DNA from 3 places in the Chryseobacterium gallinarum genome. Region 2 is predicted to be linked to each of the others. Evidence: riboswitches for the same ligand, from Rfam matches in the RefSeq annotation. Region 2 holds a riboswitch; each other region holds the start of a gene.

Region 1 (5,675 bases), 1.9 Mb from region 2:
ATTTCTACAAAATAAATTCCCGGGCTTAAAGATTGAATATTAATCCTGGAATTCCCTGATGTCATTACTTTTTGGCCTGAAGAAGAATATATATTCACTTCTTTCATACTCTCCTGGGTATTGATATGAATATAATCAGTTGCAGGATTAGGATAGATACCCACTGTTCTTTTACTGACAGAAGAAGTTCCAAGTGTGGATTGAGGAGCTTCTGTGGGCGTAAAGGGCCTTCTCTGTCCGAAACTTAATCCAAGCCATTCACCGTTATGTAAAGTAATGGATGAAAGGTCGTTATGAATTTTCCAGTTTGACAAATTAGTTCCTTTGTATAATTTCCAGGAGTTGGACCCGTTCGGGATGCCTGAAAAAGAATTCAGGGATAAAGAAGAAACCTGATTGGCAGCTGACGTATAATTAAATGTGCTTACCTGGGTATCAATCAATTGTAAAGCCTGCTCTGCGGTAATGGTTCCGTTATATTGAATTCCAAAAACAAATGAATCAGCATTTCCGTTAGAATTATCAGTTCCGAAGTCAATAACCACTAAGCTTTTATCAGAACCTGTACCGATCCAATTGGTAATCTGAGACGAATTGTACCATAGGGAACTATAGGCAGGAAGCGGAGTAGAAGGCGCTTCTGCTGTGGGATTGCTGAACCCATAGGAAGCACCATACCATTTTCCGGCTGAGATGGTCCCGTTGTTCATCCACCCTACGGCAGACCAGCTGTTGGTATCATTCCCACGCCATAAACTCCAATAGTCCGGCCCGGATTGTTGTGAATGATCATTGAAGCTTAGCTCATCAAGGAAACCATTATTGAAGGTCAGAAAATAATCAAAGGCGGGTTCTGCATTTTTGATCATCTGAAGCATCTGAGGTCCGGTGATATTTTGCCCCGGATCGAACCGCACTCCCCAGGCATAAGACCTGTCATTGGTTCCGTCTTTAAAGTCTGCTACAAAATAGGCAGTCTGAGAGCCTGTTCCTACGAAAAACTTTATGTCGTTTGCAGTAAACTGTGCGCAACAAAAAACTACGATAAAACTGCATATAAAACTTAATATCTTTTGCATCCGGATTCTTATTTGATGATTAGTTTTTCAGTGAAGTTAGTGCTCTTATCGGTAATTTTTACAATATAAGTACCTTTAGGAAGTGTGTTTATATCAATTCCGTTTTGGGTATATTGTGCGTTGATGACCTTTCTTCCGTTAGCATCATACACCTGAATATTTCCGCTGTTTAAACCTTGTACAAAGAATTTGCTGTTTGCCGGATTGGGATATAAAGACAATTTAGAAGCTTTTGTATTTTCCACTGTTGAAAGTGACGGCGGTGCACTGTTGTTGTAGGCAATGATTTGATTAGGCAGCATGGTCACTGTGAAAGTGTTTTGTAAGGTTCCCTGTAAATCATATGTATAAATTTTTCCCGGTGCAATATATCCTTTAGGATCAGCTACATAAATCGTATTGTTGACAATATTAAATCCGTAAGCAGCACCATAGCCGGTTACAGTAATAGGTGCCGTTGCAATGGGTGTCGTTGAAAAAGACGGTGTTGCAATAGGTGTTTTATAGATTGAAGCATCTTTCATGTAATAAATATTCGTTCCGTCTGTATCCATAAAAGAAGGTTTTGTTCCTGCCGGAAATGCAGTACTTGAAACGGTACTTTGAGTTACTGTATTATAGACTGTAAATGTTCCAGAAGAGTTTGAGGTGTAGGGATTTCCGAAACTCATGATATAAAGAAACTGATCTTTTTCAAAAATGCTGTGTGGAAAATCACCAACGTTTACCTGGGATTCAACTGTATTGGTAGAAGTATTGATCACATCCATAAATTGGTTGATTCCAAAACCTCCTTTTAGCAAAACATATAATCTGTTGTCTTTGCTGTAAATTTTTTCGGGTCCGCTTCCAACCGGAATATTGGTTTCATGCGTGTAGGTATTGAGGTCATAAACGGCTACATAATTTTCTGTAGAACCGGAACCTCCCCAGTTGGTTACATAAAATTTGTTTCCGCTGAAGGCAATATATCTCGGATTATCCAGATTGGCAGAGATTGTGGTGATCAAAGAAAAGTCAGACTTATTGATGACTTTTATCTGATTGGAAATATTCAGGACCACAAAAATTCTGTCACCATAAATTTTAATGTCCTGTGCCGTATCCCCCAATGCAGCATTATTGTTGTGGGTTTTAAAATAGTTATTGGTAACTGATTGATTGGAGATCAGCGATATTTCGGCATTATTACTGCCGGCACCACCTTCATTAAGCACTAAAACGGCTTCAGTTTGAGCATTTGCAAAAAAAATGACAAATGCAAGAATAAGAAAATAGATTTTCTTCATGATATTATTAATTAAAGTTTTATTCCCGAAACTTACTTTCAGAGAGAAAAATTCTTCTGAATTGTATTAAGGCAGGTCTCCTGGCTTACATCCTATAGCGGCCTTCCCGGATCCGGATCCAGTGGCATCTTATGCTATAGGTGGAATAGTCTACAGTTGCGGGTACAGCTCAAGCATTGAATAAATTCTCACTTGATTCCCTATTAATGAACTATGTTCAACCTTAAAACGCTGCAAATATATCATATAAATTCCTGATTTACGTGTGGTAAATAACTTATCTTTTGTGTATTAAGTGTTTTATAAGCTCTTAGCTATAACGTGTTTTTTGAAATTAATAAAAAATGTGACCGATGGTTTTGTTTTTATAAATTTAACGGCAGGTATAGCTGTTTATATTGAATTCATTTTACAGGTTTCATTGTTAAAATACAATTATCATTGAATTAAAGATTAATTTACAATCGATTTATACTTTCGCAGCCATAAAAGTGAATATGAAAAGATTACTATTATCTGTTTTGATGTTAACGGTATTGGTTTCTTGTAACAAAGATGACGAAACTGCCCATAACCAGGATATTAATTACTCTAAACTTCCTCAGGAGTTTCCTTTTTCAAAATTAGCAACGGTAAATGGTGTGGATGTCATTAATGGAGGTTTTGGATCAGGTGCGGCTGCACACCCTACAAGAAAAGGGGAATTTTATGTCATTACAGACAGAGGACCTAATACGGATTACCTGAACGGGAAAAAGTTTTTGGCTCCCAATTTCAGTCCAACAATCATGCATTTTAAAATTAATGCCGAAGGAAATATTGAGGTGATCAAATATATTAAGCTTAAAAATCCATCAGGACAACCTATCACAGGTCTACCCAACCCTGTAGGAATGGGGAGTACAGGTGAAACGGCTTACGATGCTTCAGGAAATGTACTGGGAACAGACAATTATGGTCTCGACAGTGAAAGTATTGTTGCAGCAGCAGACGGTACCTTCTGGGTTTCCGATGAGTATGGCCCTCACATTGTACATTATAGTGCAGAGGGTGTAGAGATAGAAAGAATAAGTCCGATAGGCGTTAATACAGGAACAAGAAAACTTCCCGCTGTGCTGGCAAAAAGAAGGGCCAACAGGGGAATGGAAGGGCTTTGTATAACTCCTGACGGTACTACTTTAGTGGGAGCCATGCAGTCTATGATGCATGTTCCAAGCAAGGCTTTGGCTAAAAATACTACCTTAACCAGAATTGTCACTTTTGATATTGCTACAGGGAAGACCAGACAATTTTTATATAAACAGGACGGGGGAGCCTCTGATTCAGTTTGTGACATTACTGCAATAAGTAATAATGAATTCCTGGTGATTGAGAGAGACGGAAACTTCGGGTCACAGGGCGGAATAAAAAAAGTATACAGAATAAACCTGAGCGGAGCAACAGATGTAAACGGACCGGATATTGCCGCTGTTGACGGAATGAAAATCAATAATAAAGCTTTGGAAGAGTGTAGTTGGGATGAAATTACCAACGCCGGGATTAAAACGGTTTCTAAAACATTAGCTGTAGATCTGGTTGCCAGGTTAGGATATGAACATGATAAATTTGAAGGAATTGTTTATTTAGGAAATAATAAACTCGCTGTTTTCAATGATGATGATTTCGGGGTAGTAGATGATGGAAACGGTAACCCTAAAGCAAAAATACTACCTAAAACAGGCAAGGTAGATAAAGGAACAATGTACGTAGTCGATATTCAATAATTAGATTTTTTTTACGAAAAACGGCGGGGATTATCTCCGCCGTTTTTATTGGTTAAAAAATTGGTACACCGTTCAATGAAACGGGCTTTAGCCCGTTTAAAGATAAATAGCATTCCACTGGCTTTAGCCGAAACATATCATATTGAACCCTCTCTACAATCAGTAAAGAGGGTCCGGAAAAATATAATGTTCTGTAAAATTAATTAATTGAATGCCTCAATAATTTTAGAGAAATCTTCCAGCTTTAATGCTGCCCCTCCAATAAGGCCACCGTCAATATCCGGCTGAGAAAATATTTCTTTGGCATTATCCGGTTTTACGGAACCTCCATACAGGATAGATACTTCATCAGCTACTTCCTGTCCGTATTTTGTTGCAATAATATTTCTGATGTGGGCATGGATTTCCTGAGCCTGTTCCGGACTTGCGGTTTCTCCTGTTCCGATTGCCCAAACCGGTTCGTAAGCAATTACTACTTTTTTGATTTCTTCAGCCGAAAGAGTAAACAAAGCTACTTCAGTTTGGTTTTTTACGACTTCCAGATGCTGCCCTGCTTTTCTTTGCTCAAGGGTTTCTCCGTTGCAATAGATAGGAGTAAGCCCTTTGTCTAATGCCAACTTGATTTTTCTGTTGCAGTGTGAATCTGTTTCTCCGTGATATTGTCTTCTTTCAGAGTGGCCGATCAATGAACCGTTTACATCAATAGATTCCAGCATATCTGCAGAAATTTCTCCGGTGTAAGCACCACTTTCATGCTCGCTCATATCCTGGGAAAATACCCCGATTTCATCATTTTCAAAAATGTCTTTCGCCATCATCAGGTATAAAGAAGGCGGAGCAATCCACACTTCGCAGTTGGTAGCATTATTGTTTTTATAGCTTAGTAACTGAATCATCAATTGTTGGGCATCAATTACATTTTTGTTCATTTTCCAGTTTCCTGCTACGATCTTTCTTCTCATAGATTTATTATATTGATTTATTTTTACTTTTAATTTTTTACTCTAATGAATCTGCGAACTTAATATTTTCTCACGCTGATTTGTTTGATTGAGCAGATTAATTGTCATTATAAGTTATTTACAACTCTTTTTATATTGTCTAAAATATTGGAAGTATTAAAGTTAATTAACAGTCCCAATTTTTTATTTGATAACTTTAAATAAGTGTATAGCTGCTTATAATGAACGTTATCCAGCTCCTTTATTGATTTTAATTCTAAGATCACTTTGTCTTCTACTAAGATGTCAATTTTAAAATTAATATCAAACTTTTTGTTATCATAATATACTGGTAGTATTACCTCAGATTTAACATCTAAGCCATTTTCTTCTAATTCATAAATCAGGATTTTTTGATATACAGATTCAAGTAAACCAGGGCCTAATTGGTTATAAACATTGAAAACACACTTTCTTACGATATATGAAATTTCATTTTCTGTCATTAGAAAAATCTGCGAAATCTGCAAAATCTGCGAGCTGATATTCTTATATTACTGATTTATCCCTTCCAGTTTAAACATGAACGCATACACCAAAGCA
Region 2 (5,675 bases):
AAATGAAGCTTCACCCGCATTGAAAGGCTTAAGAACAGAAATCCAGCATGCTAAAAAAGCCATCCAGGAGAATTTCAACCGTGCTCTTACCACTTACGGACAAAGTGATTTTTTGGATGATATACGGGAAACGATTATTGATGATCAGAGAGTTTTAGCGGTAAAATCAGGGTTTAAGAAAAGGGTTCCGGGCAGGACACTGGGAATTTCAAAAACCGGCTCTATTACTTATATCCAGCCGGACAGTGTTGTTAAACATTATTTTAAGCTCCGGGAAAATGAAGAGGAAGAGAAAAAGGAAATTGACAAGGTCCTCAGGAAGCTCACTGCAGAGCTGGCAGAATTCCAGCCCCAGCTTTGGAGGTATCAGGTCTATATTTTTGATCTTGATCTTACCAGGGCCAAGGCTAAGTTTTCTGAATTGATCAATGGAGTTCTTCCCAAGATCAACCGTCACAAAACCCTGAGATTAAAAGATGCCTTTCACCCACTTCTATGGCTGAGAAACAAAGCTGAAAACAAAACTATTTTCCCACAAAGCCTGACTTTAACGGAACACAACAGGATCATCTGTATCTCCGGACCTAATGCCGGTGGAAAATCAATTACCCTGAAAACGGTAGGACTATTACAGCTGATGATCCAGAGTGGTATTTTAGTACCTGTGCATCCTAAATCCGAGATGTTTTTCTTTGATAAAGTAATGACCGATATTGGTGACAACCAATCTATTGAAAATCATTTATCAACCTATTCATCCAGGCTGAAAAAGATGTCGGGAATTATCCGGGAGGCAGACGCCAATACGCTTTTACTGATTGATGAGTTCGGAACGGGATCTGATCCGGAATTGGGAGGCGCCCTGGCGGAAAGCTTCATGGAATACTTTTATGATAAAAAGAGTTTTGCCATTATTACAACGCATTACACCAATATTAAGCTGGTTGTAGAGCAACTTCCTAATGCCCAGAATGCAGCGATGCTTTTCAATGAAGAAACATTGGAACCAATGTACAAGCTGGAAGTAGGACAGGCAGGAAGCTCGTTTACCTTTGAAGTTGCCGAAAAGAACAGGATCCCAAGATTTATCATCCATTCTGCCAAGAAAAAAGTAGAACATGACATTGTCAATCTTGATAAAACCATTGTAAAACTACAGCAGGAGAAATTTGAAGTTGAAAAACTAAAATCCGATCTTGCCGAAAGAAAGGAGTCTGTGGAAGATAAGCGTGATAACCTTCAAAAGCTTAATGACCAGCTTCAGCAGAAACTTTTCAATTTTCAGAAATTGTATGAAGAGGAACACCGCAAGCTTCAGTTCGGGAACAAAATTGAAGCATTTATTGACAGCTATACCAAAGGGAAGTCAAGAAAAGATGTAGTGAAGGATTTTGTGAAATTGCTGGAACAGGAGAAATTCAGAAAGTTGGGAGCTGATAAAGATGAATCGAAACGCCTGCAGGTTGTGAAGAGAAAGATCACACAGCAGCTGAAAAAGGAGGAAGTGATTGAAAAGATTGCGGAGACCAACGAAAAGCTGGAAGAACAGCGTAAAAGTGACCGTGCCCTATGGATGAAAGTAGGCCAGCGTGTTCGTATTACAGGCAGTACGAGTGTAGGCACTATTGAAAAGATTTCAAGAAACAAAGTCATCGTCAATTACGGAACTTTCAAAACAACCATTGATGCGGATGAGCTTGAGAGAATTTAATCCACTTTAAAAATGAATTGGTACCAATAATGAAGAGAGTTTCTAAGGATGCTCTCTTTCTTTTTGCTCTTTATCTCCTATTTCTTATTTTTATCAAAATTTACGTTTCACAGCTATGGGCAAAAACTTTTCTGTTCTTTGGATTTTTTATAAAAAGCTGATCATTCCAACGATACTTTTTTCTTTTCTGCTCGTTTTTTTATTTTCACTTAACGTTCAGACTTTCGGATTAAGCATTGTTCTGATATTCCCTCTTCTTCATTATTTCATTTACGAGCTAAGACTTAAAAACGAATACCACTTTTACGCTCATTTCGGATTTTCCAGGATATTCCTCTGGGGTATTACTTTATCATTCAGTGTAGCTGTAAAAATTTTAATCGGATTTCTATGAACACACTCCATATTGATAGTGTTACAAAATCCTTTACTGATAAAAAAGTCCTGCAGGATATATACCTGGAGTGCAAAATCGGTAACATTGCCGGCATTTTGGGAAGAAACGGAACCGGAAAATCTACTTTATTAAAAATTATTGCCGGAGTTACCGGCAGCGATTCCCAATATATCAGGTGCAACGGAAAGGTTTTGAAAACCTTATCTGACAGAAAAAACAAAATCGCCTACCTCCCACAATTTTCCTTTTTACCTAAAAATGAAAGGGTAAAGAAACTCATCCATCTTTTCTGTAATAAAGAAAATGCTAATCTTCTTTCTGCATCAGACCTGATCCGGAATTTCCTTGATGAAAAACCCAAAAATCTTTCCGGAGGTGAGCTAAGAGCAGTTGAAGCTTTACTAATCATCCACTCGGAAGCAGATTTTATATTGCTTGACGAGCCCTTTCACAGTCTTTCTCCTAAAATTATTGAAGAATTGAAAAAAATAATACGTCAGCAGACCAATAAAGGCTTTATAATTTCTGATCATCATTACCGGGATGTTCTGGATATTTCAGACAAAATCTATCTTCTTTCAGCCGGCTATCTTAAACAAATACAAGATTTAAAAGAACTGCAGCAGTATAATTATCTTCCCAAAAGCATTTAATTTATATATTTGGAAAATCAAAAGTTTGTAATAATGATTTCAATAAACAAAGCATTCTGTCTATCTGCTTTCAGTCTTTTTTCTTTAGCATTCGTTAAAGGCCAGAATAAAGTTCCTTTCGGAGTGGTAAAGGCTGAGGAAGGATATGCCAATGTCCGTGTACATAAAGACAACTACAGGAAGATTGTTGACAAGATCCGTATGCGTAAAGGTGATGTTTTTGTTTATGTAAAGCCGGCTCCCGGAGAAACAGAGTGGATATGGATTAAATATCCTGAAAAGCAGGATGAGGATAAACCATTTGTACGGTATGAAACATTAGACAAAGAAGGAATGGTGAATAAAGAGCGTATTGCCTTTGTGGATCAGCTCCCCCAATACACCCCTTCCAAATCGAAAAACGGAAGATCCCTTATTTTCACAGACAATTCCGACCCTAAAATCCCTATTTCCCAAAGAAGTAAGGTAGTTATCGACATTTATCCTTCCAATGCCGGTTACCGCAAAAAAGAAAAGGATGCGGAGGGAAAACTTCTCACCATTGATAAGGTAAAGCCCTGGGGAATCGGCAATGATATCCCGGAAGGTATGACTGAAATCAAGTCTATCAGAGTTCAGCAACCGGGACGGGGTTCTGTTTTTGTGAGGGAAGCGATTAAAAATATGTTCCAGCCTACCATGGATTTTGAAAATGTAGGCGTAACGGCTCTGGACAATGACAATATTTTTCTTTATATGATTAATGGCTCCGGGGAAAACAGATACACCAGTCTTTGGACGATCAAGAAAGGAAGAGTGATCAGTCAGATTATTTATCACAGTCCGGAATAATTTCAGTATTTTTGTCCCGAAAAAGCTTTACCGCTTATTCATCAAAGAAATGGGTTCTGCCTAACCGCAGATTAATAGGGAACCGTGTGAAAATCACGGACTGTCGCGCAACTGTAAGTAACTAAGGTCTTTATCAAGAGATCCACTATGCGAGGCATGGGAAGGGGATAAAAGATGTTACAAGTCAGGAGACCTGCCTATTTCTGTAAACAAGAAACTTTCGCGATCTGAAGTTGATTGATCTGATGGATTTTTTCAGGAATATATCTGTTCCTGTTATTATTCTGTTGTTTTAATCCGATTTCATTTCGCCTTAATTAATAATGAAATATGACAACAGAAGAAAGAATTGAAGCATCAGAGACCAGAATCTTCAAGGCAGTTTTCCCCAACACAACCAATCATTATGATACCCTTTTCGGAGGTACGGCTATGCAGCTGATGGATGAAGTGGCTTTTATCACCGCTACCCGTTTTGCCAGAAAAAGAGTGGTTACCGTAAGCAGCGATAAAATCGATTTTAAAAAGCCTATTCCTGCAGGAACGATTGTAGAACTGATCGGTAAGGTAACTCACGTTGGAAAAACAAGTATGAAAGTAAATGTTGAAATCTTTACGGAACAGATGTATTCTTACGAAAGAGAAAAAGCAATTGTAGGGGATTTTACTTTTGTTGCTATTGACGAATTCAAGAAACCAATTCAAATACTATAATAATCCAGAGAGACTCGGGCGGCCAAAGGCCGCCCGAGTCTTCATCATCTTATAATAGATAAGTCCTATTTCAGTACTTTTTCTGTTTCCAGACTTTTGCTTAACAGCAATTCAAAAGCCTCTCCCATTTCATCCGAAGCCCTGGTGATTGCATTTTCAAGCATATTCCTGATTTGTCTTTCGGTAACACCTGCTTCCGTCCAGCTTTTACCTGAAGTATGGGAATTCAGAATAAAGGGCATGATCCTGTCAATAGAACAGGCAAAAATAGCATCCGGGGTTTTCTCTTCTTCAAATTCCAGCCACAAGTTAAAAAACTCCGTTCGTAGCGGTTCGTCCAGAATTCCGAAGATTTTCCGGGCAGATATTTTTTCTCTTTCAAACTTTCCTGCCATTGCTTTTTCATCAAACAGAAAAGTATCTCCTGCTTCTATTTCTACCAGATCATGAATAGAAAGCATTCTTATCACCCTTAATAAGTCAATGTCTGCACGGTTTTTTGCAAACGGATACAGTATCTGGGCCAGGATGATGATCTGCCAGGAATGTTCTGCTGTATTTTCTCTCCGGGAATCATCCGCATTGTAATTTCTTCGCTGTACATTTTTCAAAGCATCTACTGCCAGGATAAAATCGATTTCTTTCTGAATCTTCATCTTTCTTTTTATTTTCTGTTATATTGATCTGCCGGATATACCTTTGTTCTGGTCATCCATTTATTATTGATCTTTTCTTTGACTGTTACCTTTATCTGATCTTCATGAGTCTTCCTTTTCAAAGACTGCATCCACCCATTATTAGCGATTACGGCATATTCTGTAGTAAAAATCCTGTAACAACCCGAATTTTCCCGGTGGCAAACATGAATTCTATTTTATGTAATGCTTCCTGACAAAAATACGAATACCGCTACCGATTTCAAAATATGTTCCTCACCTCTATTGGAATTCACCTTTTTGAATTTTATATACTATTCTTATTTTCAAAAATCCACAACTAGCCTGCTCCATTTCCACATTATTTTATCTTTTTCGAGCATTCGGTCATTAATCCATAATTTAAACTAAAATTATTTTCCTGATTATCAGAATATTACATTTTTATTTTGAAAAAATACACTACTTTGTATTGCATAATACCATTTTATTTACATATCTTTGTAATGTAGAATCAGAATAAGCTCGTCTAGCTAGGAGCTACTCTGAAAATATAACTAATTAACAAACTTATCAAAGATGAATACTGAAAATACCAAAGCGCAAATGCGAAAAGGAATTCTGGAATTCTGTATTTTAAGTCTCATCAACCATCGCGAAATGTATGTTTCCGACCTTATCGATGAACTGAAAAAAGGAAAACTGGATGTAGT
Region 3 (5,675 bases), 680 kb from region 2:
TATTTTGATTCTACCAAATATAAGAAAGAGGAAATAGACGGTGTGAATAAACTTCTGTATCAATTCAATGGAGTTCAATTTGATATCCAGCCTGTATTTAAACTTTCCAACCTTGAAGAAATCCGTAAAAACAAAGAGGAATATTTACAGCAATTAGAAAAGCAATATCAGGAAAAGAAAAAAGAGCTTTACAGCCTTGAAGTCATCAATCTCCCCATGTGGAAAAAACTACAACAGGAAACCATTATGTCTTTTGAGAATGAATATCAGCTGAATAAGGAAGAAATTCTCGCTTATTCTGATCCTTCCACTCTTAAAGACAGTAAATTTTACAGCACCTGCAAAGAGCACATTGATGCGATCTCTTCTCCTGACCGAGAAAAAATGTTTGCTGCATGGAAAGCCTATATTGAGCTTAAAAGTAAAAATAATGCTGATCCCAAAGGCGTAATGGCAAGATTCAATGCTAAAATGAATGATCCCCAGAAAGAAGATTATGCACTGATCGACATGATCGGGCTAAGCTTTCACAACTGTGCCAACAGCAGTTTCAGGCCTAAACGTGATGATGAGGGAAATGCCTATAAAGATTTTGATAAAATTTTTACAAAGCTGAAGAAAAATTGTGATGAGCAATAAGGTTGATTAAATAATAAAACTAAATGACAGTACACCATTGGGTACTGTTTTTTATTTGATAATATGAGGATTGAATTATAGGATCCATCTCGAAGTTTTCGCGTTGACAAATTCAATACTATATCGAGACTCCATGCGTATTCTTCACCTCCGCCATCACAAAAGTACTATGGGTGCTCCCGATAGAATCCACCGACCCAAGCTTATTGAATACAAAATCCTGATAATGCTTCATATCTCTTACCTGAACTTTTAGCAGAAAATCAAAATCACCGGAAATATTATAACATTCTGCTACTTCTTCAATTTGAATAATATCTTTTACAAAGCTGTTTCCGATAGCCCGGTCATGGATCTTTAATTTAACCTGGCAAAAAACAGTAAATCCGCGGTTCAGCTTTTCAGCTTCCAAAACGGCAGCATAGTGTTTAATATACCCTTCCTGCTCCAGTCTTTTTACCCGCTCAAAAACAGGTGATGGTGAGAGATTAACTTCTTTCGCAAGCTCTTTTACGGTTAATTTCGCATTTTTTTGAAGGATTCTCAGCAGCTGGAGATCCTTATCATCCAATCTATCCACAGAATAATATTCTTTTTTACTGACATTTTTTCAAATGTACAGAATATTTATCTTTCAAAAAACATAAAATAAAAATATCATCCTTAATTTTCATCAAATACCCAATCAATTATCTTAAATAAATATCTTTACACCCTATTTTGTTCTTTATAATACTTCATCAAACGGAAAAGGTTTTACGTAAGGTAAATTAATAGGGAATCATGTGTAAATCATGAGCTGTCGCGCAACTGTAATCAGCATACCAAAAGTTCTGTCCCGGATATCCACTGCCAAAGAGCGGGAAGGATGACAGATACTGCTGTAAGCCAGGAGACCTGCCTGTTCTGAATTGACAATGCTTTCGCGGTTTGAGGCTTCGGGTCATACAGATGATACATTTTGAACGTATTCCACCGTTAACAGGAAATTTACGTCCTTTTTGTATCCTGTCCTCTTTACAAGCTTCCTGCGCAAGTATTTTGAAGCATTCAAAGGAACTTTTAAAATCATTGTTTAATTTAAAAGTTGATAAAAAATGCAAACTCACTTACTTGGCTACCCGCGTATTGGTAGCAACAGAGAGCTTAAAAAAGCTTGTGAACACTATTGGGCAGACAAGATTTCTCTCAATCAATTACTGGAAACCGGTAAAACCATCAGTCTTCAAAACTGGAAATTGCAACAGGAAGCAGGGATTGATCTTATCCCATGTAATGATTTTTCTTACTACGATCAGGTGCTGGATATGACTTTGACCGTAGGAGCCATCCCGGAGCGTTACCAGGAAATTGCTTCAAACGAATCTCACTCAGAACCGGATCTTTATTTTGCCATGGCAAGAGGTTACCAGAAAAACGGATTGGATATCACGGCTATGGAAATGACAAAGTGGTTTGATACCAACTACCACTATATTGTCCCTGAATTTCAAAAAAACCAGCAGTTCAGATTGTTTTCCGATAAAATCATCAGTGAGTTTATCCGTGCAAAGGAAGCAGGAATGAATGCAAAGCCTGTTATAATCGGATTGCTTACCTATCTTCTTCTGGGTAAAGAAAAAGAAAATGGTTTTGACAAAATGGATTTAGCACAAAATCTATTGCCTGTTTATCTTGAAATCCTCCGGAAACTGGAAGCCTATGGTGCAGAATATGTTCAATTTGATGAACCTTTTTTAGCATTAGACCTGAATGAAAAAACAAAGGAGACCTATCAATGGGTTTACGATGAAATCAAAAAACAGTTTCCTAATCTTAAATTTATTGTAACTACTTATTTTGAGGGATTAAAGGACAATCTTTCCCTGGCCGTTTCTTTGCCAGCAGATGTTTTGCATATTGATCTCGTAAGATGTCCTGAACAATTGGATGAAGTCCTGCAAGCAATACCCGGTACTTTAAGCCTTTCACTAGGGATTGTAGACGGAAGGAATATATGGAAAAATGATTTCGAAAAATCATTGGCACTGATCAAAAAAGCAATCCATGAAATCGGTCCGGAAAGAGTATTGATTGCTCCATCCTGCTCATTACTCCACTCTCCTTTTGATCTTGACCTGGAGAAAAACGAAGCAATTTTATCGCCTGAAATCAAGCAATGGATGGCCTTTGCAAAACAGAAAGTAGATGAGATCGCTGTCTTAAAAAAACTGGCGTCAGGAAATCCCGATTATCACACGCTGCAGCTATTGGCCGAAAACAAAAAGGCACTGGAAAACCGTAAAGTTTCAGCACTGATTCACAACCAGGACGTGAAAAACCGTGTCGGAGCCATTACGGATGGAGATGCAAGAAGAAACAACCCTTTCGCGGTAAGGAAAGAAGTTCAGCAAAAAGTACTGCAGTTGCCATTATTTCCTACCACAACCATTGGTTCCTTCCCGCAAACCAGGGAAGTAAGAAACTGGAGGTCTCAATTCAAAAAGGGGGAACTTACAGCCGCTCATTATAACGAGCTGCTGAAAAAAGAAACGGAAAGAACCATCCGCTGGCAGGAAGAAATCGGAATTGATGTACTGGTTCACGGAGAATTTGAACGCAATGATATGGTAGAGTATTTCGGGGAACAGCTTGATGGGTTTGCATTTACCCAAAACGGATGGGTACAGAGTTATGGTAGCCGGTGTGTAAAACCACCTGTCATTTACGGAGATGTACACCGTCCTCATCCTATGACCATATACTGGTCACAATATGCTCAGTCTCTCACTCAAAAATGGGTAAAAGGAATGCTGACCGGGCCTGTTACCATTCTGCAGTGGTCTTTTGTGCGTGACGATCAGCCCCGTTCCCTGACCTGCAAGCAGATCGCCTTAGCTATCCGGGATGAGGTTAAAGATCTGGAAAAAGCGGGCATCAGAATCATCCAGATCGATGAGCCGGCTATCCGGGAGGGTCTTCCTTTAAGAAAATCTGAATGGCAAAATTATCTGAAATGGGCAGTAGAAGCCTTTAGGATTTCAGCAAGCGGTGTTGAAGATTCTACTCAGGTTCATACTCATATGTGTTATTCCGAATTTAACGATATTATTAAGGATATTGCCGATATGGATGCTGACGTGATTACCATAGAATGTTCCAGAAGCCAGATGGAATTATTAAATGCCTTCGCAGACTTTAAATATCCGAATGAAATAGGACCGGGAGTTTATGATATCCACTCACCCAGAGTGCCGTCCAAGGAGGAGATGCTGGAGCTGCTGAAAAAAGCCCAGGCTGTAATCCCCGCTCAGCAGCTTTGGGTAAACCCTGACTGTGGATTGAAAACCCGCCATTGGGAAGAGACTGAAAAAGCTCTTATTGCCATGGTAGAAGCTTCAAGAGAGGCCAGTGCGGTCTTTGCATAGCCAGCACCATAATGAGATAGTTCTTAAGCAGGAGTTCAAACTTCTGCTTTTGTCTTTTGTATATTTGGCCAAAACAAATTTAATGTAAGCATTAGCAGTTAAAGTCTGTTTCGGTTGAAGGCAATCTTCCGCATTATTATGATATCCATTCCTTAATAGTAAACAGCAGCCTTCAGGTAATACTTCTGTGAATATAATTATAAAATGAATTAATAATGAATACTTTACAGATTATCAGATTTAATTTTGTAATTTTGCACCCCGAAAATAAGGATAATACGAACAAGTCTCCTAAAACAGGTGGCTGCAAAAATTGCACTGGAAATATCCTTGGAAATCAATAGATAATTACATATGAAAAGAATCGGTGAACACAGAAAGCTTCTTGGAGTTGATCAAAATGTTACCTTAAAAGAGTTAAAAACCATTTACAGGAATACGATGAAAGATACGCATCCTGATAAATTTATCAATGATGAAGCCGGTAAACAGGAAGCGGAAGAAAAAAGTAAGTCTGTGATCGAAGCCTATCATTTTCTGGTAAGTATCAATCCGGAAACACAGGAAAAATACAAGGAAGAATATACGGAAACCATTACAAAATCCAATATTCAGGATTTTTATCTTGAAAAAGCGGTTTTAACGGTCCAGCATCTGAATGGAAATATCTATGAATATATGGGAGTTCCGAGAAATACCTATATTAAAATGATTAACTCTGATTCACCAAGCCGTTTTGCGAGGAGACATATCTATGGAAGTTTTGTCTATAGAAAAGCCGGGGAAGCAATGGCGGAATAATTTTTTCCATTTAAAATAGAGAGACTTCTGGTTGTCCCAGAGGTCTTTTTTTGTAAATATGTAAAATATTGTGTTTAGGCTAAAATTCTTAAGCGGGCTTTAGCCCGCTCCTATTGATTTTTTATAACCATTAATAGGAATAGGCTAAAACCCATTTTTCAATATCAGAACAATCATACAACTTCAGCCAAAATTTATATCTCTTTTCATATAATTTTCTGTCGTAATTTTTAATAAAAAAGCGCCTCAGAAATCTGAGGCGCTCCCGGTTAATTAAAGGCTAATTTTTATTTATCCAGATGCTTAGGCGTAAACCCGTCATCATTAAGTTCTCTGTGTACGTAATCTGCTTTCATTTCAGCTTCGTAGTCTACTTTATTATCTTTACCCATTCTTCTCAGAAGAGAGTCAAATAAGGAGTATACTACCGGTACAATGATCAAGGTCAGGAATAGAGATGATGTCAAACCACCAATAACTACCCATGCAAGACCTTTGTTCATCTCCGCTCCTGCTCCGGTTGCCAATGCGATCGGTAACATACCGAAGATCATCGCAATCGTGGTCATCAGGATCGGACGGAGACGCGCGTGATTAGCCTGGATCAATGCATCATGAGTAGTTGCACCAGCTGCTTTTCTTGCGTTGGTAAAGTCAACGATCATAATCGCGTTTTTCGCAACAAGACCAATAAGCATGATCATCCCTAGCATCGTAAAGATGTTCAACGAGTTGGCAGTTAAGGCAAGGATCACCATTACTCCGATCATCGCCAACGGAATAGAGAATAATACTACGAATGGATATACAAAACTGTCATACAAGGAT

What was found. Region 2 has a riboswitch for cobalamin ahead of OK18_RS01405 (acyl-CoA thioesterase). Riboswitches for the same ligand answer to the same signal wherever they lie in the genome.
Region 1: another riboswitch for cobalamin. It lies ahead of OK18_RS13875 (YncE family protein); the one in region 2 lies ahead of OK18_RS01405 (acyl-CoA thioesterase).
Region 3: another riboswitch for cobalamin. It lies ahead of metE (5-methyltetrahydropteroyltriglutamate--homocysteine S-methyltransferase); the one in region 2 lies ahead of OK18_RS01405 (acyl-CoA thioesterase).

The regions. Positions count from the first base shown of each region.
Region 1 is NZ_CP009928.1:3,082,504-3,088,178, forward strand. Features, by position in the region: gene OK18_RS13870 (T9SS type A sorting domain-containing protein) at 1-1,079, opposite strand, end outside; gene OK18_RS13875 (YncE family protein) at 1,088-2,368, opposite strand; cobalamin riboswitch at 2,422-2,609, opposite strand; gene OK18_RS13880 (esterase-like activity of phytase family protein) at 2,866-4,131, shown strand; gene tpiA (triose-phosphate isomerase) at 4,335-5,093, opposite strand; gene OK18_RS13890 (GxxExxY protein) at 5,201-5,578, opposite strand; gene OK18_RS13895 (S9 family peptidase) at 5,627-5,675, opposite strand, start outside.
Region 2 is NZ_CP009928.1:310,443-316,117, forward strand. Features, by position in the region: gene OK18_RS01385 (endonuclease MutS2) at 1-1,711, shown strand, start outside; gene OK18_RS01395 (ATP-binding cassette domain-containing protein) at 2,102-2,761, shown strand; gene OK18_RS01400 (hypothetical protein) at 2,795-3,592, shown strand; cobalamin riboswitch at 3,627-3,807, shown strand; gene OK18_RS01405 (acyl-CoA thioesterase) at 3,923-4,306, shown strand; gene OK18_RS01410 (HD domain-containing protein) at 4,372-4,962, opposite strand; gene OK18_RS21810 (hypothetical protein) at 4,971-5,093, opposite strand; gene OK18_RS01415 (PadR family transcriptional regulator) at 5,542-5,675, shown strand, end outside.
Region 3 is NZ_CP009928.1:4,262,704-4,268,378, forward strand. Features, by position in the region: gene OK18_RS18940 (hypothetical protein) at 1-639, shown strand, start outside; gene OK18_RS18945 (Lrp/AsnC family transcriptional regulator) at 758-1,219, opposite strand; cobalamin riboswitch at 1,374-1,558, shown strand; gene metE (5-methyltetrahydropteroyltriglutamate--homocysteine S-methyltransferase) at 1,737-4,046, shown strand; gene OK18_RS18955 (KTSC domain-containing protein) at 4,401-4,847, shown strand; gene OK18_RS18960 (efflux RND transporter permease subunit) at 5,135-5,675, opposite strand, start outside.